One region of the Micromonospora sp. NPDC005413 genome, then DNA from elsewhere that is predicted to be linked to it. Evidence: riboswitches for the same ligand, from Rfam matches in the RefSeq annotation. Region 1 holds a riboswitch; each other region holds the start of a gene.
What was found. Region 1 has a riboswitch for cobalamin ahead of bluB (5,6-dimethylbenzimidazole synthase). Riboswitches for the same ligand answer to the same signal wherever they lie in the genome.
Positions count from the first base shown of each region.

Region 1 (7,613 bases):
GCGTGCGCCAGCCGTCCAGCATCGCGCCGACCACCTCCGGGTCCGGGGGCTCGAAGTAGGTCAGCCCGCCGGTGGGCTCGGCGCCGACACTGGCGAGCAGCTCCGCCGAGGCTCGGCGCTTGTGGTCCCGGAAGCCGAGGCGGGCGAAGCTCTCCTGCTGGGCGTCCTCGGTCAGGAACGCCTGGAGGTCGGCCGCTGCCGCGCGCTGCCGCTCATCGGCGGAGGGCAACACCACGAACGGGTGGTCCAAATTGAACGTGCCCTCCTTGGGGTGGACGGCGACCAGCGGAACGTTCGGTCGGCGGCCCCGCTCCTGCCCCTCCTGCCGAGGGCTCAGTGCACCCGTGTTGTAGAGGTCCACCAGCTCCTCCTGCAGGACGATGGCACTCATGTCGTCCGTACTACCCGCCCCGCCGGCCAGGTCCGCCTCGGCGAGGCTGCGCAGCAGTTCCACCGAGTCGTCGCTGTAGTGCGACACGTTGGCCTCGATCCGGCGGACGAACTGGGTGACCGCAGGGTCGGCCAGGTCGGACCGGGTCAGGTCGCTGGCCCGTTGCACCGCCGCGTAATAGGTGGCGATGGTCGCCGCCAGCCCGGAGGTGGACAGGTTCGGGTTGTCCTTGCCGAAGGTAAAGCGGCCCCACTCCGGCTTGCCGAGGCCCTCCCACCCGTCCCGCCCGGAGAGGCCCAGGATCTCCCCCCAGCCCAGCGACCCGCGCTGACGTACCAGCTCGGCCTTGGGCTGCGGCATCGCGATCACCAGCGGGCTGTTGGCGATCGACGGGTAGCGGTCCGGCGTCTGCGGCGCCCGCCCGGCGGCCTGGTCGAGCAGCCGGAGCTGGCCAGTCCACAGGCTCGACGTCGGCAGCCAGACCTGTGGCTGCGGCAGGCCGGTGTGGGTCCAGCCAGTGGCCAGCGCCTCGGCGGCCTCGCCCGAGTTCAACACGCTGACGTGCACCTGGGCGCAGCCACCGCCATCGATCGACCGGTCGCTGCGGTTGTAGCGCTCGGCCAGGTCGACCAGCAGAGCCGCCTTCTCCGTAGAGGAGTTGACCTGGAGGGTGGTGGCGCAGTCGGTGCGGGCATCATCGTTGCCCGCTTCGCGCTGCCGGACGAACACGAACGCCCCGGCGATGACCACCAGCCCGGCGGTGACGGCGGCGGTGTACGGCAACCACTGCCGCGTACGCGTAGCGGATGGGGCCATCGGGACGTCCTCCTCGGCGGGCGGCTGGTGGCAGTCAACCTATCGATCCGGCGCCAGCCGGCGACCCCGACCCCACCGCACCGATCACCCGCGGTCGGACCGTCCCCCGACCGCCGTCGCGACCAGCAGCCGAACCAGGTAGACCACGACGAAGGCGACCGCCCCGGCCGCGGCGGCCGGGCCGACCGCGCTGGACGCGACGTAGCCGGCTGCGGCGCCAGCCGAACCGAGGAAGAGCGCGGTCGAGACGCCCCAGGCGTCAAGGGCCTCACCACGCAGCCGCCGCAACGCGCCGTCACCTCCAGCACCGACGCCGGGCGCCGTCACCGGGAGGTGCGCCGGCTGGGTCGGCCGGGCCTGGGTCGGCACCGTCGGCCGGGTCGGTATCTGCGGCTGCGTCGGGTGCGGTTGCGGTGCCGTCGGCGTGACCTGGGGCAGCGGGTGGTTCGGCGTCGGCGCGCCCGCGGTCTCGTTGCCGGCCTGGAGCAGGTTCTCCCGACGTAGCGGATCGGCGACCCTGCCGTCCTGCCGGAGCAGCCGCACCAGCACGCGCTCGGCATCAGGCCGGTCCGCCGGATCCTTGGCCAGGCACTCCCGGATCAGCTCGTCCAGAACGGGAGGCAACGCAGGCAGCTCAGGCGGATCGTGCAGCACCCGGTGCATCACAGCGAAGAGCGAGTCATTGCCGAAAGGCGGCCGACCACCGGCGGCGAAGGCGATCGTGGCCGCCCAGGCGAAGACGTCGCAGGGCGGACCGACCGCGTCGTTGCGGAACCGCTCGGGCGCCATGTACGCGGTGGTCCCCATGACCCGGCTGGACGCCGTCTCGGTGACGCCCAACGCGCGGGCGATGCCAAAGTCGATCACCCGAGGACCGTCCTCGCCCAGCACCACGTTGTCCGGCTTCAGATCGCAGTGCACCACCCCGGCACTGTGGATCGCGGCGAGCGCGGTGACGGTGCCGACCGCGAGCCGGTGCAGGGCGTTACCGGTCACCGGGCCACGCTCGCGGACGTGCCGGTGCAGGGTCAGGCCCTCGATGAACTCACTGACCACGTAGGGCCGCTCGCCGCCCACCTCGGCGAAGAGCACCTGCGCGGTGCAGAACGGAGCGACCCGGCGTGCGGCGGCGATCTCCTTCACGAACTGCGACCGCGCCCGTGGATCACTCAGATCGACGTTGACCATCTTGACCGCGACCCGGTCACCGACGTCGTCCTCACCGAGATAGACGACCCCCTGCCCACCCGCGCCCAGCCGGCCGACCAGCCGATACGGGCCGGCGGTGACCGGATCGTGCGTCCACAGTTTCGCCAACCCTGGCACCGGCGTGCCGGCCAGTTCTGACATCCCGACTCCATCAGTGTCGTGCCCGGCCACCGGCGGCGCAGGACACGGCCATCGTGCCATGTCCGCCGCCGGTGACCGAGGGCGTTCGACCATGGGTCGAGGTCGAAGAACACACATTCCCAGGGGACGTGACTCGGCGCCGGGTCTGGCATGGCCACTCCCCCGCACAGCCGCCGCACGTCCAGGCCGGCTTGATCGGGCGGTGAGTGGTCACTGCGGGCCGTCCTGGCCGTACAGACAACCGCCAACCCTGGCACTACGACAGGGCCAGGTTTGTGGAGGACCGTCGTCGGAGGTCAGCGCGGGTACGCCTGATCTGGCGACCTCGCCGTTGATCGGTAGCCAGTAGAACGGAATGAGCGCGGCGACTGCGATCAGGCAGGGAGTCCTCGCGGTGGCTCCAACGGCCTCCGGCGCCCTGATCACCCGTGGCGGCACCGGTTGCCAGCGGATCTCTGCGGCGCTAGGTTGAAATTTCATCGATCAACGTCTACCTCGCAAGGTACCGGGGGCCCGCATGTCCACGTCTGTCACTCGCCGCACCGTCCTGGCCGGTGGCGCCGGTGCCGCCATCGGCCTGGCGATGCCCGGCCCCGCCGCCCACGCCGGTGGCCACCACCCCACCAGCGTGAGCTTCACCCTCGACGCGAGAACGCTCGACGGCGGTGAGCAGGTCACCTCGGTCACTCTCGACACCGGCCGGCTCGGGCCGATCGACACCGCCGGGCTCACCCCCGGCACGTTCACCGTGCATGCCAAGGCCACCAGCCCGATCCCGATCGCTCCCGGCGATCTGATCTTCAGCGAGTACGACCTGGACCGCACGGTGACCGCGGCCCGGCTCGACCGCCACGGAAACATCGTGCTGGAGCTGAGCTACGCCGAAGGCCAACTCGGCGGTGGCACCCTCGGCTACATCGTGAGCAGGGGCCGCAACGTCCGGCTGGACCTCGTCTACACCATCAGGCAGAACACCCCGCTCGTCCGGCGCCACGGCCCGCCGGTCACCATCACTCGCTTCGTGCAGGGGCGGCTGTCGAACCCCGAGGTGGACGCCTTCAGCCACCACGTCTCGGGCTCGGGCCTGAAGTACCGGTTGTACTCCCCGGAGCGTTCGCCCCGCCTCGGTCGGCTGCCGCTGATCCTCTGGCTGCACGGCGGCGGCGAGGGTGCCGCACTGCCCGACGACTACTACGACAACGAGACCACGCTGCGCGCCAACCGCGGCGCGTTGGGCTTCGCCACCCCGGAGGCTCAACGGATCTTCTCCGGCGCGTACGTCGTCGCTCCGCAGAGCACCTCCTACTGGATGGAGGACGGCCCCCGGTTCGCCCCGCTGATCCGCGAGATCGTCGAGGACCTCGTGCGCCGCAAGCGTGTCGACCCCGACCGGATCTACGTGGCCGGTTGCAGCAACGGCGGCTACATGTCCCTGGAGATGACCGTCGCCTATCCCGACCTGTTCGCCGCGTCGGTGCCGATCTGCGGCGTCGTCGAGCCGCTCGACGGGGAGGGCCCGCCGCTGATCACCGACGCGGAGCTGGCGAGGATCCACACCCCGACCTGGCTGGTCACCTCGCGCGACGACGACACCGTGCCACCCGAGACCAACACGATCCACGCCCATGACCTCATCCCGGGATCACTGATCACCCTGTACGACCACGTTGTCTGGAACGGCTACCAGTTCCCCGGTCACTGGTCCTGGATCTACGTGGCCCGCAACGACCCGAGCCGCAACGGCACCCACATCTGGCAGTGGATGGCCCGCCGTCGTCGGTGATCCGCCGCTCAGGGTCATCGTCCGGGCCACTATGGTGCTCGGTGGCACAAACGTTGCGAGGTGCCCCGCGCGAGTGGGGAGAATCGGGAAGCCGGTGTGAGTCCGGCACGGGCCCGCCGCGGTGACCGGGGAGTTGCCACCTACGCGTACCAGACGCAGCCACTGGCCCTGAGGGGCTGGGAAGGCGGGTGACCAGCGTAGATCCGGGAGTCCGAAGACCGGCCTCGCGTCATCGGCCCCGCCAGGGGCACGAGCGCAGCGGGAGCCTGCCTTGAACACCGGACTCTACGAGACCATCCACCGCCGCCGGGACGTACGTGCCCAGTTCACCGGGGCGCCGATCCCCGACGACACGTTGCACCGGATCCTCACGGCGGCGCACGCCGCGCCGAGCGTCGGTCTCTCCCAACCCTGGGACTTCATCCTGGTCCGCGATCCTGAGCTGCGGCAGGAATTCCACCGGCACGTGGAGCGGGAACGGGACACCTTCGCGGCCACACTTGACTGCGCGGCGGCGGAACGCTTCGCCCGGATCAAAATCGATGGCGTACGCGAGTCGACGTTGTCGGTCGTGGTTACGTACGACCCGGAGCGGGGTGGACCGGCCGTGCTCGGTCGTCACGCGATCGCCGACGCCGGCCTCTACTCGGTCTGTCTGGCGATCCAGAACCTGTGGCTGGCCGCGACCGCCGAGCAGCTCGGAGTCGGTTGGGTCTCGTTCTACCGGGAGCCGTTCCTGCGCGACCTGCTCGGCATTCCGGCCACCGTTCGCCCAGTGGCGTGGCTCTGCCTCGGCCCGGTCACCCAACTGGAGCAGACGCCGGACCTGGAGCGGCACGGCTGGCGCCAGCGACGCCCGGTGTCGTCGGTGATCCACCACGATCGTTGGACGACCGGGTGACCGGCGCGAAGGCGCCAAACGGCATCGTCGCGAGCACGCGTGCCCGGACTATCGGACGTCTACGGCTACCGACCTCCGCACTCCCCCAACTTCCCGGGATCTGTAAACAACCCTTGATATTAAACTTCACGGACGTCAATATGTGTGGAGGTCGCGGGTCGCCGAAGCCTGGGGAGTGAGCCATGAGAAGCCGTCGATTTTTCGCAGTGCTGGCCGGGGCGGCGATGACCGTCACGGCCGCCGTCGCCTTCGTCCCCAGCAGCATGGCGGCCGTGTCCTCGGCCAACGCCATCCCGATGGTCGCCTGCACCGCCCCGGCCTGGGCCGAGGGCCCCACCTACCAGGCGGGCGCCCAGGTCACCTACGGCGGCCGGCTCTACCAGGCTCTCGTCACCCACACCGCGCACCCCGGCGCCGGCTGGAACCCCGCCGCGACCCCGTCGCTGTGGCGCGACCTGGGCGCATGCTCGGGAAGCACTCCGCCGCCCACCACGCCACCACCGACGACCCCGCCGCCCACCACGCCACCACCGACCACACCTCCCCCCACCACGCCGCCGCCAACCGGTGGGACCTGCGCGGTGAAGTCGCGGCCCGCCGGCAAGGTGTTGCAGGGCTACTGGGAGAACTGGGACGGCGCCTCCAACGGCGTACACCCCGGCCTCGGCTGGATCCCGATCACCGACAGCCGGCTCAACCAGCACGGCTACAACGTGATCAACGCAGCGTTCCCGGTGATCCGCTCGGACGGCACGGTCCTCTGGGAGAACGGCATGGACGCTGGCGTCAAGGTGGCCACCCCGGCCGAGATGTGCCAGGCCAAAGCGGCCGGCGCCACCATCCTGATGTCGATCGGTGGGGCCGCAGCGGGCATCGACCTGAGCTCCAGCGCGGTCGCCGACCGGTTCATCGCGACGATCGTGCCGATCCTGACGGCCTACCACTTCGACGGCATCGACATCGACATCGAGACTGGCCTGACCGGCAGCGGCAACATCAACACCCTGTCGACGTCGCAGGCAAACCTGATCCGGATCATCGACGGAGTGCTGGCCCGGATGCCGTCGAACTTCGGCTTGACCATGGCACCGGAGACGGCCTACGTCACCGGCGGCAGTGTGGTCTACGGCTCGATCTGGGGTTCGTACCTGCCGATCATCAAGAAGTACGTGGACAACGGCCGGCTCTGGTGGCTGAACATGCAGTACTACAACGGCAGCATGTACGGCTGCGCCGGCGACTCGTACCCGGCGGGCACCGTGCAGGGCTTCACGGTGCAGACGCAGTGCCTGAACAACGGCCTCACCATCCAGGGCACCACCATCCGCGTGCCGTACGACAAGCAGGTCCCGGGCCTGCCCGCGCAGAACGGGGCGGGCGGTGGCTACATGTCGACGTCGTTGGTCACGCAGGCGTGGAACTCCGTGCCCGGTATCAAGGGCCTGATGACCTGGTCGGCGAACTGGGACGGGTCGAAGGGGTGGACCTTCGGCGACAACGTGAAGCGCCTCCAGGGCCGCTGACAGGCAATGGCGCCGGGGCGTACCGTCAGCCGGCCTCCCGGCGGGCGCGGCCCCGGCGCGGCGCGGACTACCAACCGGCATCGATGCCAGGCGGACCTTGTCACGGTGATGACCGGCAACCCCTGACCCTGAAATCACCAGCCATGCTGCGAGCAGCGCGACCCAAACAACTTGGTGCTCGGCCATAGGCAGCCGATCACGCATCCTGCGCCGGCTCGCAGAAAGCCTGCGGGCAGGCCTACCGTCTCGTTCGGCAGCCGCCGGACGTCGGTCACGGCCGTCTGGCATTCCCGATATCCGCCGCCTGCCACCGGATCGGATGACACCCTGAACGCGGGGAGTGCGGTCGCGAGCCCGGGAGGGGCGGCATCGGGATCACGGTGAACAGCTTCTGATGCGTACCGCGTTGATCGTGTTGGCCGCGCTGGCGGCGGCCGTGGTCGTGGACCTGGTCTCCGGCGTGCTGGTGAACCGGGTTGCCCATGGCCGCTACAAGTGGCTGCTGGAGCCGCTGCGGCGCACCTGCCGCCGCCCGGCGGCCGCGGTCCTGCTGGTCGGGGGGCTGTTCTACGCGCTGCCGCCCGGACCGGCCGGGTGGCAGCGTTATCTGCGGCACGCCATCCTGCTGGTCCTGGTCGCCGTCGGTGCGTGGCTGGTGATCAAGGCATTGAACGTTGCCGAAGCGGTCGTGTTCAGCCGGCTGCCGAGCGATCCGGTCACGAGCCGGCGGGTCCGGCGGGCCCGGACCCAGATCCGCCCGGTGCGGCGGCTCACCGTCGCCGTGGTCACGATCGTCGCGGTCGGTCTGATCCTGATCACCTTCCGGCCGGTACGCCTCTTCGGCGTCTC
Region 1 covers NZ_JBEXEV010000005.1:151,313-158,925, reverse strand. The annotation lists gene ABZS37_RS09770 (extracellular solute-binding protein) at 1-1,207, opposite strand, end outside; gene ABZS37_RS09765 (protein kinase) at 1,292-2,557, opposite strand; gene ABZS37_RS09760 (PHB depolymerase family esterase) at 3,075-4,340, shown strand; cobalamin riboswitch at 4,382-4,582, shown strand; gene bluB (5,6-dimethylbenzimidazole synthase) at 4,612-5,241, shown strand; gene ABZS37_RS09750 (glycosyl hydrolase family 18 protein) at 5,424-6,764, shown strand; gene ABZS37_RS09745 (mechanosensitive ion channel domain-containing protein) at 7,159-7,613, shown strand, end outside.

Region 2 (7,613 bases), on a different contig from region 1:
GAGTATACGGAGGGCCGCTTCGACGCGTCAACGACGTCGATCATCCCTGGACCATAGACATCCAACGTTTCCACCCGGTGCCGACCGGTATCCTCCTGACCTCCGTACCGGTTGCCGGACCTCCGTCGCGGCCTTCGTCGTCGTGGTCAACTCCGGGCCGGGCCGCTGCGGGCGACCAATCCCCACCTGGTAGCAGGCTTGTGCCATCCACTGTGGAAACTCGCCGCTCGCGCTGGCACGGTGGCCCAGCGTGGTCCAGGAGGCCCCGTACGGTGTGGTGCGGGGGAGTCGGATGCCGGCTCTGAAGATTGGACGTTCGCCCTCCGGAATCACCGTATTGACGGCGGGATTCGTTCCATCCATTGACTCGATACATCAAATCTTTACGCCCGAGTGCCGGTCCCGTCCGGCGGATCGTTGCCGCTGGGGCGGAGCGAGATCCGGAACGCCGTAGTGCTTGTCGAGGACCTGCATGGCGGCACCCGCGGCGATCACGTCCGCGCCCAGGCTGGACAGCGTCACGTCCGTGCTGAGCCAGTCCGCGCGTGGCACGTCGGTGTGGACGGCTTCCTCGACCGCCGCGAGATAGTGCTGCGCGTGCCGCAGGAGATCGGCGCCCGCCAGCACCACGTGGGAGAGGTCGAGTGTCTGGAGCAGGTTGACGACGCCGACGGCCAGGACGCGAGCGGCCCGCCCGATGTCTCCGGCCTCGGCAGCGTGGTTGTGCACGATCTCCAGGCATCCGTGGCGCCCGCAGACGCACGGCGGCCCGTCCAGTTCGACAACGGTGTGGCCGAACTCCCCGGCGTTGGTGTGCGCGCCCCGGTGGGCCGTGCCGCCCAGCCAGAAGCCCCCGCCGATGCCCGACTCGACCATGATGAGAACCGCGTCGCCGAACGTCCCGCCGTGCCGCCACGCCTCGGCCGTGATCCCCGCGGTGACGTCCTTGTCGAGGTGGACGGGCAGGCCCAGGTGCGTCTCGGCGATCTCGCGCAGCGGTACGTCGTGCCAGTGCCGCAGACCGTGGGCGTCACGGACCAGGCCGTTCGCGTGGTCCAGCGGGCCGATCATGCCGATGCCCACGCCGGTCAGCCGACCATCGAGGTCGTTGCTGCCGGTGATCGCGTCGATGCCGGATTTCAGGGCGTCGAGAAGCTGCTCCGGGGTGAAGTCGCCGGGCAGCGGGCTGACCGCCGAGTAGTGCACGGTGCCTGCCAGGTCGACCAGCACCAGCCGCAGCGTGCGGCGGGCGACGTGGGCGCCGATCGCGTACCGGCTCTCCGGGACGAGTTCGTAGACGACCGCGGGCTTGCCGATGCCCGGGCGGCGGACGCCGGCGGGACGGAGCAGGCCGTCGGCGGTCAGGCGGGCGATGACCTTGGAGACCGCCTGTGGCGTCAGGCCGGTGGCGTCGACCACGGTCGACCGCTCGAACGTCCGCACGGTACGGCCCAACGCCATGACCAGCGCCTGGTTGTAGCCGCGCAGGAAGGTGACGTCGGCTGTGGTGCGCGTCATCCCACCACCCTATTACGCAACGCTGTTGCTAAATTCGCTCGGTGCATGGATTGAGCAGAGGTCGTCGCCTGGCGGCGGTTGTCGCGTTGGCGCTGGGCGGGGTCGCGGTCGGCCTGACCGAGTTCGTGGCGATGGGGCTCCTGCCCGACATCGCCCGCGATCTACTCCCGCAGCAGTACGCCCAGTCATCGTCGGGCGCGGTGGCTCGGGCGGGCTGGATGATCACCGCGTACGCGCTCGGTGTGGTCGTGGGCGCGCCCCTGCTCGCCGCCCTGACCGCCCGACTGCCACGCAAGAAGTTGGTGCTCGGGCTGCTCGTCCTCTTCGTCGTCGGCACCATCGCGTCGGCGACCGCGCCGACGTTCGACCTGGTGCTGGTGGCCCGGTTCGTCGCGGCGCTGCCGCACGGCGCGTACTTCGGAGCGGCCGGTCTGCTCGCGGCGACCCTGATGGGCCCCGGTAACGAGGCCCGGGGGTTCGCCGCCGTGCTCAGTGGCCTGACCGTGAGCAACGTCGTGGGCGTACCCCTGATCACGCGGCTCGGGCAGGCGGCCGGTTGGCGTACGGCGTACCTGGTCATCGCCGGGGTGTTCGTGCTCACCCTGTTGGCGGTTCTGGCGGTCGTCCCGGAGGTCGTCGCGGCGGTCGACGCATCCCCGGCCGCCGAGTTGAGGGCGCTGCGGACCTCGCAGGTGTGGCTCGTCGCGGCCGTCGGGGCGGTGGGCTTCGCCGGGTTCTTCGCGGTCAACACCTACATCGCACCGGTCACCACCGACGTCGCCGGCCTCTCGGCCGCGACGGTCCCGTGGGTGCTGGTCGCGGTGGGCCTGGGCATGACCGTCGGCAATGCCCTGGGTGGTTGGCTCGCGGACCGGGACCTGCGCCGGAGCATGATCGTCGGTTTCGTCGCCATGATCGTGAGCATCGCCGTCTTCAGCCTCGTCGCGTCGAACCGCGTCGGCCTGTTCGTGGGCGCGTTCCTGGTGGGCGCGACCAGCCTCTACCTGGGGCCGGTCCTACAGGCGCGCCTGATCACGGTGGCGCCGGGTGCGCAGTTGATGGGTGCGGCGATGAACCAGTCCGCCATGAACATCGCGAACAGCCTCGGCGCCGCTCTGGGCAGCGTTGCCATCGCCGCGGGCTTCGGCTACCTCGCGCCGGCCTGGGTGGGCGTGGCCCTTGCGATTCTCGGGCTGGGCCTCGCGGGTGTCAGCTTCGCGGCCGAGCGACGCTCGCGTGCCCCGGAGCCGGTCGCCGTCGCGAACTGACCCGCCGGCCGGGGACCGGTGACGGTCGTCACCAGCCCGCCACCGACACGCCCGGGACCGACATGTGGGGTGTGACAACCGCAGCGTCCCTATATATGGTGTCGAGCGCAGCTGGTTCGGCCGCTCATCCCGAGTGGTCGAGGCAAGAGGGAACCCGGTGAAAATCCGGGACTGTCCCGCAGCGGTGAGTGGGAACGACCGCCGTCATGAGCACTGGGCCACCAATGGGCCTGGGAAGCGACGGCCAGTAGGAGATCGGCGAGCCCGGTCGTGCCCGCGAGTCCGAAGACCTGCCAGCGCGCCGCGCACCCGTACCCGGGTGGGCGGCGGTCCGAGGCCGCGTGGGACGGCTGACGCCACCTGACCCACGCCTGACCGGCGTGGCGTCCGCCGGTGTCCGTCTTCTCCTCGCGTCCGAGGGCCATCAGGTCTCGAACTCGCGAGGAGTGAGTGGTGACAGTCACCGAGGTAGTCCCGGCCAGCGGCGAGGCGGCCCCGCGGCGGACGCCGATGCAGGTCCGCAAGCGCAACGGCGCCACCGAGTCCGTGGACGTGAACAAGATCGTCCGGGCCGTCGAGCGGTGGGCCGACGACCTCGCCGACGTCGACCCGATGCGCGTGGCCACCCGCACGATCAGCGGCCTGTACGACGGCGCGACGACGGCCGAGCTGGACCGGCTGTCCATCCAGACCGCGGCCGAGATGATCGGCGAGGAACCGCAGTACTCGCGCCTCGCCGCCCGGCTGCTGGCCGGTTACGTCGAGAAGGAGGTGCGTCGGCAGGGCGTCACCTCGTTCAGCGCGGCGATCCGGATCGGCCACGCCGAGGGCCTGATCGGTGACGACACTGCCGCCTTCGTCGCCGCGCACGCCACGATGCTCGACGACGCCATCGACCCGGACGGCGACCGGAGGTTCGAGTACTTCGGCCTGCGCACGGTGTACGACCGGTACCTGTTGCGCCACCCCACCAGCCGGCTGGTGCTGGAGACCCCGCAGTACTGGCTGCTGCGGGTGGCCTGCGGGTTGTCCCGTACGCCCGACGAGGCGGTCGACTTCTACCGGCTGATGTCCAGCCTGGCGTACCTGCCCAGCTCACCGACGCTGTTCAACTCCGGGACCCGGCACACCCAGATGTCCTCCTGCTATCTGGTCGACTCGCCGCGCGACGAGCTGGACTCGATCTACCAGCGGTACGCGCAGGTCGCCAACCTGTCGAAGTTCGCCGGTGGCATCGGCATCGCGTACTCCCGGGTTCGATCCCGGGGCGCGCTGATCCGCGGCACCAACGGGCAGTCCAACGGGATCGTGCCCTGGTTGCGCACGCTGGACGCGAGCGTCGCCGCGGTCAACCAGGGCGGTCGACGCAAGGGCGCGGCCTGCGTCTACCTGGAGCCGTGGCACCCGGACATCGAGGAGTTCCTGCAACTGCGGGACAACACCGGCGAGGACGCCCGGCGTACCCACAACCTGAACCTGGCCAACTGGATCCCGGACGAGTTCATGCGCCGGGTCGAGGCCGACGAGCTGTGGTCGCTGTTCGACCCGCACGAGGTTCCGGAGCTGCCCGACCTGTGGGGGGAGCGGTTCGACGCCGCGTACCGGGAGGCCGAGGCGCAGGGTCGCTACGTGCGGCAGGTCCCGGCGCGGGAGCTGTACGGGAAGATGATGCGCACCCTCGCCCAGACCGGCAACGGGTGGATGACCTTCAAGGACGCCGCCAACCGCCTGTGCAACCAGACGGCCGAGCCGGGCAACGTGGTGCACCTGTCCAACCTCTGCACCGAGATCATCGAGGTGTCCAGCGACGCCGAGACCGCGGTGTGCAACCTGGGCTCGGTGAACGTCGCCGCCCACCTCACCGACGCCGGCATCGACTGGGAGCGCCTGCGCGCCACGATCCGCACCGCCGTGACGTTCCTCGACCGGGTCATCGACATCAACTACTACCCAACCCCGCAGGCGGAGGCGAGCAATCCCCGCTGGCGGCCGGTCGGGCTCGGGCTGATGGGCCTGCAGGACGTGTTCTTCGCGCTGCGACTGCCGTTCGACTCCCCGGCAGCGCGGGAGCTGTCCACCCGGATCAGCGAGGAGCTGTACCTGACCGCGTTGGAGACCTCCGCCGACCTGGCGCGCCGCTTCGGCGCGCACCCGGCGTACGGACAGACCCGGGTCGCGCGAGGCCAGCTTCAGCCCGACCTGTGGGGTGTCGAGGGCACGCAGACCGCGCGCTGGGCCGCGCTGCGGCAGCAGATCGAGGAGTACGGGCTGCGCAACTCGCTGCTGGTGGCGGTCGCCCCGACCGCGACCATCGCCTCGATCGCCGGGTGCTACGAGTGCATCGAGCCGCAGGTGTCCAACCTGTTCAAGCGCGAGACCCTGTCGGGGGAGTTCCTCCAGGTCAACACCGCTCTGGTACGCGAGCTGAAGGCTCGTGGCCTGTGGACCGACCGCATCCGGTCGGCGATCAAGCGGGCGGAGGGATCGGTGCAGGACATCGCGGAGCTGCCGCCCGGCGTCCGGGAGTTGTTCCGCACCGCGTGGGAGCTGCCGCAGCGTGCGCTGATCGACCTGGCCGCCGCCCGAGCCCCGTTCATCGACCAGTCCCAGTCGCTGAACCTGTTCCTGGCCTCGCCCACCATCGGCAAGCTCTCCTCGATGTACCTGTACGCCTGGAAGGCCGGGCTGAAGACCACCTACTACCTGCGCTCGCGCCCCGCCACGCGGATCCAGCAGGCCACCGTCGCGGTTGTCGCGCCGTCGGACGCCGAGACGCTGGCCTGCTCGCTGGAGAACCCCGAGTCGTGCGAGGCCTGCCAGTGACCACCGCCGACACCACCGCCGACACGAGGACCACGCACATGCTGCTCGACCCCGGGATGGACCTCACCCTCCGCCCGATGCGCTACCCGCACTTCTTCGACCGGTTCCGCGACGCCATCCGTAACACCTGGACGGTCGAGGAGGTCGACCTGCACGCCGACCTCGCCGACCTCGACAAGCTGTCGCCGGCCGAGCGGCACCTGGTCAGCCGCTTGGTGGCGTTCTTCGCCACCGGCGACACGATCGTCGCCAACAACCTGGTGCTCAACCTGTACCAGCACGTCAACAGCCCCGAGGGTCGCCTCTACCTGTCCCGGCAGCTGTTCGAGGAGGCTGTGCACGTCCAGTTCTATCTGAACCTGCTCGACACGTACGTGCCCGACGAGACCGAGCGGTTCGCCGCCTTCGCGGCCATCGAGAACATCCCCTCGATCCGTCGCAAGGCCGAGTTCTGCTTCCGCTGGATCGACTCCCTGAGCGAGCTGCGAGAGCTGCGGTCCCGGGAGGACCGGCGGACGTTCCTGCTCAACCTGATCTGCTTCGCCGCCTGCATCGAGGGGCTGTTCTTCTACGGCGCGTTCGCGTACGTCTACTTCCTGCGCTCCCGTGGCCTGCTGCACGGTCTGGCCTCCGGCACCAACTGGGTGTTCCGCGACGAGTCCATGCACATGGCGTTCGCGTTCGACGTCGTCGACACCGTTCGGGGCGAGGAGCCGGACCTGTTCGACGACGACCTCGCCGACCAGGTTCGGCAGATGCTCACCGAGGCCGTCGAGTGTGAGGTGCAGTTCGCGGAGGACCTGGTGGGCCACGGCGTGCCCGGCCTGACGTTGACCGACATGCGGGAGTACCTCCAGCACGTCGCCGACCGTCGCCTCGCCCAGCTCGGCATCGCGCCGCACTACGGGTCGAGCAACCCGTTCGCGTTCATGGAACTGCAGGACGTGCAGGAGCTGTCCAACTTCTTCGAGCGGCGGGTGTCGGCGTACCAGGTCGGCGTGACCGGCACGGTCGCCTTCGACGACGACTTCTAGTCCACCTAATAGTAAAGATTGTGAACAGATGGTGTTACAGTCACTCCCGTCGATCTGACGCTCGAAATCCCAGGGAAGGAGTGACTATGTCGAGACTGCGCGCCCTGGCCGCGCTCGTGGCACTGACGGTCGCCGGCGGCCTGTTGGCGGTCCTGCCGTCGACCCCGGCGTCGGCCGCGGCCTGTGCGGCATCCTGGCAATCGTCGGCCGTCTACACCGGAGGGGCCCAGGTCTCTCACAACGGCCGCAACTACCAGGCGCAGTGGTGGACCCAGAACGAGGCTCCGCCGGGGACCACCGGCGTCTGGCAGGACCTGGGCTCCTGCGGAGGTGGCACCACGCCGCCGCCCACGGGCGCCTGCAACTATCCGAACTGGACCGCCGGCACCTGGTACGCCACGGGAAGCATCGTGCGCTACACCAACGGCCAGTACTACATCGCCGAGCACGACAACCCGGGCTACGACCCCATCATCAGCACCTGGTACTGGGAGCCCTATGCCTGCGGCGGTCAACCGCCCACCACCCCGCCGCCCACCAACCCCGGCGGCTTCGTGGTGACCGAGGCCCAGTTCAACCAGATGTTCCCGGGTCGCAACTCCTTCTACACGTACTCCGGGCTGGTCGCGGCACTCAGCGCCTACTCGGCGTTCACCAGGAGCGGCAGTGCCACCGTCCAGCGCCAGGAGGCCGCGGCCTTCCTGGCGAACGCGCACCACGAGACCGGTGGGCTCGTCCACATCGTGGAGCAGAACACCGCGAACTATCCGCACTACTGCGACTCGGGTCAGCCCTACGGCTGCCCCGCCGGCCAGGCCGCCTACTACGGTCGGGGGCCGATCCAGCTCAGCTGGAACTTCAACTACAACGCCGCCGGGAACGCCCTCGGGCTGCCCCTGCTGACCAACCCGTGGCTGGTGCAGACCGACGCCTCGGTGGCCTGGAAGACCGCCATCTGGTACTGGATGAC
Region 2 covers NZ_JBEXEV010000037.1:8,493-16,105, forward strand. The annotation lists gene ABZS37_RS27915 (ROK family protein) at 376-1,518, opposite strand; gene ABZS37_RS27920 (MFS transporter) at 1,560-2,786, shown strand; cobalamin riboswitch at 2,882-3,099, shown strand; gene ABZS37_RS27925 (ribonucleoside-diphosphate reductase subunit alpha) at 3,297-5,609, shown strand; gene ABZS37_RS27930 (ribonucleotide-diphosphate reductase subunit beta) at 5,648-6,643, shown strand; gene ABZS37_RS27935 (glycoside hydrolase family 19 protein) at 6,730-7,613, shown strand, end outside.
Region 2: it holds a riboswitch for cobalamin, as region 1 does, so the genes downstream of both, ABZS37_RS27925 (ribonucleoside-diphosphate reductase subunit alpha) here and bluB (5,6-dimethylbenzimidazole synthase) in region 1, are expected to answer to the same signal.

Region 3 (7,613 bases), on a different contig from region 1:
GGCGGCGCGTACCAGATCCCAGATCTGGGCCCGCACGGTCGGCACCTTGGCAGGGTCGAGGGCCTGCACGGTGGCGTACTCGTCGAGCAGTTGCTCCAGTTTGGCCAGGTCGCCGTAGGTTTCGGCGCGGGCCATCGGCGGCACGAGGTGGTCGATCACCACGGCGTGCGCCCGCCGCTTGGCCTGGGTGCCCTCGCCGGGGTCGTTGACGATGAACGGGTAGACCAGCGGCAGGTCGCCGAGGACCGCGTCGGGTGCGCAGTCGGCGGCGAGGCCGAGGCCCTTGCCGGGCAACCACTCCAGGGTGCCGTGCTTGCCCAGGTGCACCACGGCGTCCGCGCCGAAGCCGCCGTCGGCGACCGGTGCTGCCAACCAGCGGTACGCGGCCAGGTAGTGGTGGCTGGGCGGCAGGTCCGGGTCGTGGTAGATGGCGATCGGGTTCTCCCCGAAGCCGCGCGGCGGCTGGATCAGCAGCACCACGTTGCCGAAGCGAAGCCCGGCGAGCGCGATGTCCCCGCCCTCGGTGTAGAGCTCGCCCGGCGGCTCACCCCAGTGCTCCCGCATCCGCTCGCGCAGCTCTGCCGGGACCTGGTCGAACCAGCGCCGGTACGTCTGCCCGGGCACCCGGGCCTCGGCCGCGGCCAACTGCTCCGGGGTGAGCCACTCCACGTCGTGACCGCCAGCGGCGATCAGCGCGTGGATCAGCGCGTCACCGTCGTCGGGCAGCGGCGCGTCGCCCAGGTGGTAGCCGGCGTCGGCGAGCGCGGCGAACAGCCGGACCGCCGAGACCGGGGTGTCCAGCCCGACGGCGTTGCCGACCCGGGAGTGCTTGGTGGGGTACGAGCTGAGCACCACGGCGATCCGCTTGTCGGCGTTGGGTACGTACCGCAGCCGGGCGTGGCGCACCGCGATCCCGGCGACCCGCGCGGCCCGCTCCTCGTCGGCGGCGTAGACCGAGAGCCCGTCCGCGTCGATCTGCTTGAACGAGAACGGCACGGTGACGATCCGGCCGTCGAATTCGGGGATGGCCACCTGCATCGCCGCGTCCAACGGGGACAGTCCGGCGTCACTGCGGGCCCACTGCGCACGGGTGCTGGTCAGGCAGAGCGCCTGGATGATCGGCACGTCCAGGGCGGCCAGCGCTCCGACGTCCCAGGCGTCGGAGTCACCGCCTCCGGAGGCGTCCGCGGCGACCGCGCCGCCAGCCGCGAGCACAGTGACCAGCAGCGCGTCGCAGCGGGCGAAGAGCCCGAGCGGACCTGCGCCCCCGGTCAGCCCCCGCAGCGAGCCGCAGAAGATGGGCAGCGGGTTGCCGCCGGCCGCCCGCACCGCCTCGGCCAGCACGTCGACGAAACCGGTGTTGCCGGCCAGCGCGTGCGCCCGGTAGAAGACGATCCCCACAGTGGGCCGGCCCGGTTCGGCCGGGTGCTCGCCGTGCACGCCGTACGCCGGGGTGGGTGCGGGTGGGGCGAAGCCCTCGCCGGTGAGCAGCACCGTGTCGGAGAGGAACCGGGCCAGCTGCCCGAGGTTGTCGGGCCCGCCCTCGACCAGATACGCCAGCGCCTGGGTGACGACCCCGGACGGCACGGTGGAGATGGCCATCAGCTCGGCGTCGGGTAGCGCCTCGCCGCCGAGCACGACCGTCGGCACGCCGGTGGCGAGCACCACCGCGAGGCCGTCCGGCCACGCCTGACGACCCCCGAGCAGGCGTACGACGACGAGGTCGACCCCGTCGAGCAGGGCGGGGACCTCGTCGGCGGGGACCCGCGCGGGGTTGGCCAGCCGGTAGTCGGCGTCGCTGGCGCGGGCGGCCAGCAGGTCGGTGTCGGCGGTGGAGAGCAGCAGGATGCGCACGGCAGGCTCCGAGAGATGACGCCCTGGTCACCACGGGGGTGACCGGGACGATGCGAGTGGGCGCGGCGTCAGCCGGTACGACGGCCGGGCGGACGACTCACCGACGCGGGCGTCGGGGACGGTCAGCGCCGGGCGGTCAGCTCAGCGGTATCGGTGGCCGACTCGGCCGGCTCGGAGCACACCGACGCGGCCGGTTCGGAGCATGCGGGTGCCGCCGGTCGCGGGCACGGCGAAGCGCCCACCGTGCGGTTCATGACGATGCTCGTCGATGAATGAGACGCCGTGCGTCATCGGGTCCTCCTCGGGTGTCCACGCCCTGGGGTACGTCCCGACGGCCGAAGTATCCTGGCTTCCGGATCGACGCTCTCCCCCGGCCTTCCAACCGCAGACACACGGCCGTGACTCACGAGGGGGGATCGCTCCCCGGTGACAGTGGCGGGACCGCGTCGGATTCACACCGACTTCCTTCACTGCCGTCAGGCCGCGAATGCTGCCACACCGCCGCGCCGCCGGTCAACGCCGACCCCGACACCGTCGGGTGGGTGCAATTCATCGAGGTTTGACGATTGGCTCGCGGGTGAAAACCAGGATCGCAATGCCCTGGGTCAATGCGGCCGATCCTTTGCTCTGCTTCACCCGACGCAACAGTGCCGACGTCTATTCGGTGCACCCGCGTAAGCAGAACGAAGCGCCCGCACGCATGCCCTGGCCTGCCCCGATCACCCGGCGGGACAGTGGCTCCCGGCCCCGGCACCTAGGATCGGTGATCGCCGGACCAGCGTCGGCCATCAATCTCGGGGGTCGATCACCATCGTCGCCATGCAGTTCCGTCACCTCGCCGGCCAGGTCTGGCTCTGCCCAGGCGATCCGGATCCGGACGCGGTCCAGGCCGGCGTCGCGGTGGTCGCCGACGAGCGCGGCAGTGTGATGATCGACGCCGGGCAGAGCCCCGCGCACGCCGCCGAGATCCGGGCCGCGCTCGCCGACGCCGGGCTGCCGGAGCCGCGCTGGCTGGTCTACACCCACCATCACTGGGACCACGTCTGGGGCGCCTGCGCCTGGCCCGAGGTGGAGATCATCGGGCACGAGGCGGCCGTGCCGCTGCTACGCGCCGAGGCCGCTCGGCCGTGGAGTCACCGTTACCTGCGCGAGCAGGTACGCGCCGACCCGCGCCTCGGCCCGAGCTTTCGCGCCCGGGCACTCGCCATGGACTCGTGGGACGACTTCGCCATTCTGCCGCCCACCCGGACGTTCACCGACGCGGACGAGGTGCCGGTCGGGGTGCGGCTGCGCCACGTCGGCGGCGGGCACGCACCGGACTCGACCGTGGTGCTGGTGCCCGACTCAGGGGTCATGCTGCTGGGTGACTGCTTCTACCCGCCGCCGGCACACCTGCGCCGACCCGAGGACGGCCTCGACCTGGCGCTGGTCCGGCGACTGCTCGATGACGAGTACGGCTGGTACGTCTCCAGCCACGCCGAGCCGATGACGCTGGAGCAGGCCCACTCAGCCGTCGACGACGCCTGAGCGCAAGGGCGGTGCGGCACCCAACGGGCGCAGCGTTCAGCGGGCGTGGCGTTCCGGGTGGGCGCGATTCCACACCCGCATCCGTTCCGGGTAGCCGGTGCGCGCCGCCTCGTACAGCGGCACCGCGTGCTTGCGGGCGATGGTGCCGGCGGCGCGCGGCGTGCCGGTACGGCGGCGGATCCACTCGCCGTCGTGGGCGATCGCCATCACGGTGGTGTCCGTCGCGGTGGTCTCCGGCTCCAGGTAGAACTCCACTCCCTGCCGAGTGGCGACGAATTCCTCCAGCGCCGCGAGGTCGTCGCGGGTCGCCTCCCGGTCCAGCTTCGTCGGGGTCGCCTCGGCACCCCGCGACCGGCGATTGAACCAGCTCATGCCCAGCCCCTCTCCTCGACGCCCCTCCAGTGCAGCACCGAATCCTGGCAATACCCTGCACGTCGGATGGGAGGGAGCTGACCCGGTCCGAAAGAACCACGGGTGGAACCCGTGGCGCGTGGGCGGTGTCATGAGTGTGATCCGAACGGAGGCTCCCCTGGACGACGACGCGCTCGTCACCCGCGCCCGGGCAGGTGACCTGGAGGCGTACGACCTCCTGGTCGCCCGGCACACCGCGTCCGCGCACCGGACGGCGGTGCTGCTCGGCGCGGGCTCGGACTGCGAGGACGTCATCCAGGAGGCGTTTGTGAAGGCGTACCGCAAGTTGTCCCGTTATCGGGGCGAGTCGTCCTTCCGATCCTGGCTGCTCGCGATCGTCGCCAACGAGACCCGCAACCTGCACCGGTCCCGCGGCCGGCGGGACGGGCTCGTCCTGCGGGCCGCGGCGGCGGATCCAACGGCGGAGATCGCCGAGGACGGAGCGGTCGACGCGGTCCTCGCCGGGGAGCGGCGCGCCGCGCTGGTGGAGGCCCTGCGTCAACTGCCGGTGCGGGACCGCGAGGTGATCGTCTGCCGATTCTTCCTCGATCTCACCGAGGAGGAGACGGTGGCGGCACTGGGCTGGCCCCGGGGCACGGTGAAGTCGAGGACATCCCGGGCACTGGCGAAGCTCCGCGGCATGCTCGACCGCGAGGAGGTCCGGCATGGGTGACCTCGAACGGGAGTTGCGCGACCTCTCCGCCTGGCTGGAGACACCCGATCCGCCCGACGTGACCGCCCGCGTCCGCGTACAGCTCAGCAGGCCCGCCCCCCGGCGCCGCCGGTGGCGCTCGCTCGCCGCGATGGCGCTCGTCGCCCTGCTCGTGGCGGTGTTACCGCCGACGCGTGCCGCCGTCGCCGACGCTGTTGCTGGGCTGCTGCGCTTCGCCGGAGTCAGCATTGCCACCTCGTCCGCACCGGCACTGCCCAGCGGCACTCCGTCGCCGTTGCCCGCGCAGCGCGCCACCGCGCTGGACGAGGCACAACGGGCGGTGCGGTTCCCGATCCGCCTACCGGCGAAGCTGGGCCCGCCCGAGCGGGTGCTGGTCGCCGACCCCGACGCCACGGGCAACTGCCGGGTGGCGACGCTGCTCTACGACGGGGGTGCGCTGCGCATCGACGCGTTCGACGGTCGGCTCGATCTGGCCTTCCACAAGGAGGCCAGTCCGCCGGGTGTGGCCTGGGTCCAGGTCAACGGCGACTTCGCAATCTGGGTCGACAGTCCACACGTGCTGTCGTACGTGGACCGTGCGGGCGAGGTCCGCAGGGAGACCGCCCGACTGGCCGCCTCGACCCTGATCTGGCAGGAAGCCGACGTGAGCTACCGGCTTGAGGGCGCTCTCACCGAGGCTGAGGCGATCGAGGTCGCCAGCTCGTTGCGCTAGGAACCTGGCGGGCCCGGCCGGTGTCGTGAAGATGCGACGAGTCGTCGACGCGTACCGGAAGGGGCGAGATGGGTTCATGGGGCAGGTTGATGCTGGCATCATCGGTGGTCCTGCTGGCGGGGTGCACGACCACGACCAGCGGCGGGTCGGCCGCGCCGGCTGGCGCTACCGCCAATGCCACCACGGCGAGCGCCGCGACAGGCTGCGGTACGCGGGTCGAGACCGGCTCTCTGCCCGACTGGGCGGACGCCGGATTCAGTGGGGACGCGCGGGCCCCGCACGTCTTCGGGGCGAAGGGCGACATCGTTGCGGTGCTGTTCGCTCATCCGCTGCGGCTGCACAGGAAGGACGGGTCGAACAACAAGATCCTGTGGGTCGCCCGCGCTGCCACGACCTCGCCCGACCCGACGTCACCGGCCACCTTGGTGATCACCGCGACGCTGGACGGCACCGACACCCGGGTGACCCGGGAGGTCGCCGGCGGCCCGGGCCCATCGATCATCGACATGCCACAGGACGGTTGCTGGCACCTCGACCTCCGCTGGTCCGGGCACACCGACACGATGGACCTGGTCTACGCCCCATGAGCTGCCCACTGCCGTTCGTCGGGAGCTGTCGAAGCGACAGTTGTGCTCGGGCCGGTCGGTGGGCCGCATAGGCTGCCTGACGTGCCTGAGGACCTGCGGACGGCGGCGGCCCGTAACAACGCCGAATGGTGCGACATCGTCTGCGGCAGCCACGGGTTGGCAGGTCGTACCGACGCCGAGGCCTGGTCGGTCCCCCGCCGCTCCCCACCGTGGTACCCGGACGCGGTCACCCTGCGGCCCGGTGTCGATGCCGAAGCCCTGCTGGCCCGGATCGACGCGGGATCCGGTGCGTCGGTGAAGGACAGCTTCGCCGACCTCGACCTGTCCGGGTACGGCTTCCGGGTGCTCTTCGACGCGCAGTGGATCCACCGCGCACCGACGGACCCACCGCTCGAAGCGCCGCTCATCCCGGTCACCACGCCCGAAGATCTGGCGGTCTGGGCGGCGGCACACGGCGGCGGGGAGCTGTTCCGCCCAGCCCTCCTGACCGACCCACGGGTACGGGTACTCGCCCGCCACAACGACCAGGGCGGGCTCACCGGCGGCGCGGTGCTCAGCGGCGGCAGCGACGTGTACGGCGTCTCCAACCTGTTCACCCACACCAACAACCCAAGGTCCATCTGGCACGGCGTCTGCGCCACCCTGCCCAGAACAACCCTGGTCGGCTACGAATCCACCCCCGACCTGACCCCAGCCCTGGAAGCCGGCTTCACCCCCACCGGCCCCCTCCGAGTCTGGCTCCACGACCAACCCCACCCCACCCCGTCCCGTTGATCATGAAGTTAGCGACGTCGATACCGGCGTGTCGCGCCGCTAACTTCATGATCAACGAGGCACGGGGGCGGGGGCAGGGGGGCGGGGTGGGGTTAGGTGAGGGTGGTTAGGTCTTCGGGGGTCAGGTGTAGGGCTCCGGCCGCTATGTTCTGCGCCAGGTGTTCCGGGTCTCCGGTGCCGGGGATGGCCAGCACGTGTGGGCCCTGGTGCAGCGTCCAGGCCAGGCGTACCTGATGCGCAGTGACGCCGTGGGCGCGGGCGACCGCCTCGACGGCCTCGCCCTGCGCGGCGCTCGCGCCCGCCTCCCGGCCCCGGCCGGCCAGCGCGAAGAACGGCACGTAGGCGATGCCCCGCTCGCCGCAGAACCGGACGAAGTCGTCCTGCTCCCGGTAGGCGTCCACCCCGTAGTTGTTCTGCACGCAGACCACCGGCGCGATGCCCGCCACCTCGTCCAACTGCTCGGGACGGACGTTGGAGAGCCCGAGGTGCCGGATCAGCCCGGCGGCACGCAGCTCGGCGAGGGCGCCGAACCGGTCGACCAGCGGCACCGTGCCCGGTCCCCGACCGAGGCGCAGGTTCACCACCTCGAGGTGGTCGCGGCCGAGCCGACGCAGGTTCTCCTCCACCTGAGCACGCAACTGCGCCGGGGTGAGCGCCTCGGTGAAGCCCGCCTCCGGGTCGTACCCGAAGCCGACCTTGGTGACGATCACCAGATCCTCCCGGTACGGGGCGAGCGCCGCGCGGATCAGCTCGGTGGCGTAGCGGGCCGGGCCGGTCCCGACCCGCAGGGTTCCGCCGGGCGAGACGTAGAACGCGGCCGTGTCGATGTGGTTGACGCCCAGTTCCACGGCGCGGCGCAGCAGGGCGACGGCCCGGTCGCGGTCGGGGTTCGCGGTGATCCGCATGGAGCCGAAGCCCATCCGGTGCACGGGGCGGTCGCCCAGGGTCCAGGTGCCCGCCGCGGCGGCGGTGATCTCGTCGGTTGGCATTCGGCGACCCTAGCCAGCGCGGGTACGCGGCACAGTCGGCCGCGCACCCGATACCGCCCGGCCACGGTCCGGGTTAGTTTTACTGT
Region 3 covers NZ_JBEXEV010000021.1:35,183-42,795, reverse strand. The annotation lists gene cobN (cobaltochelatase subunit CobN) at 1-1,854, opposite strand, end outside; cobalamin riboswitch at 2,193-2,322, opposite strand; gene ABZS37_RS21175 (MBL fold metallo-hydrolase) at 2,674-3,381, shown strand; gene ABZS37_RS21170 (hypothetical protein) at 3,418-3,753, opposite strand; gene ABZS37_RS21165 (RNA polymerase sigma factor) at 3,884-4,465, shown strand; gene ABZS37_RS21160 (hypothetical protein) at 4,458-5,177, shown strand; gene ABZS37_RS21155 (hypothetical protein) at 5,267-5,764, shown strand; gene ABZS37_RS21150 (hypothetical protein) at 5,846-6,538, shown strand; gene ABZS37_RS21145 (aldo/keto reductase) at 6,631-7,527, opposite strand; gene ABZS37_RS21140 (MFS transporter) at 7,607-7,613, opposite strand, start outside.
Region 3: it holds a riboswitch for cobalamin, as region 1 does, so the genes downstream of both, cobN (cobaltochelatase subunit CobN) here and bluB (5,6-dimethylbenzimidazole synthase) in region 1, are expected to answer to the same signal.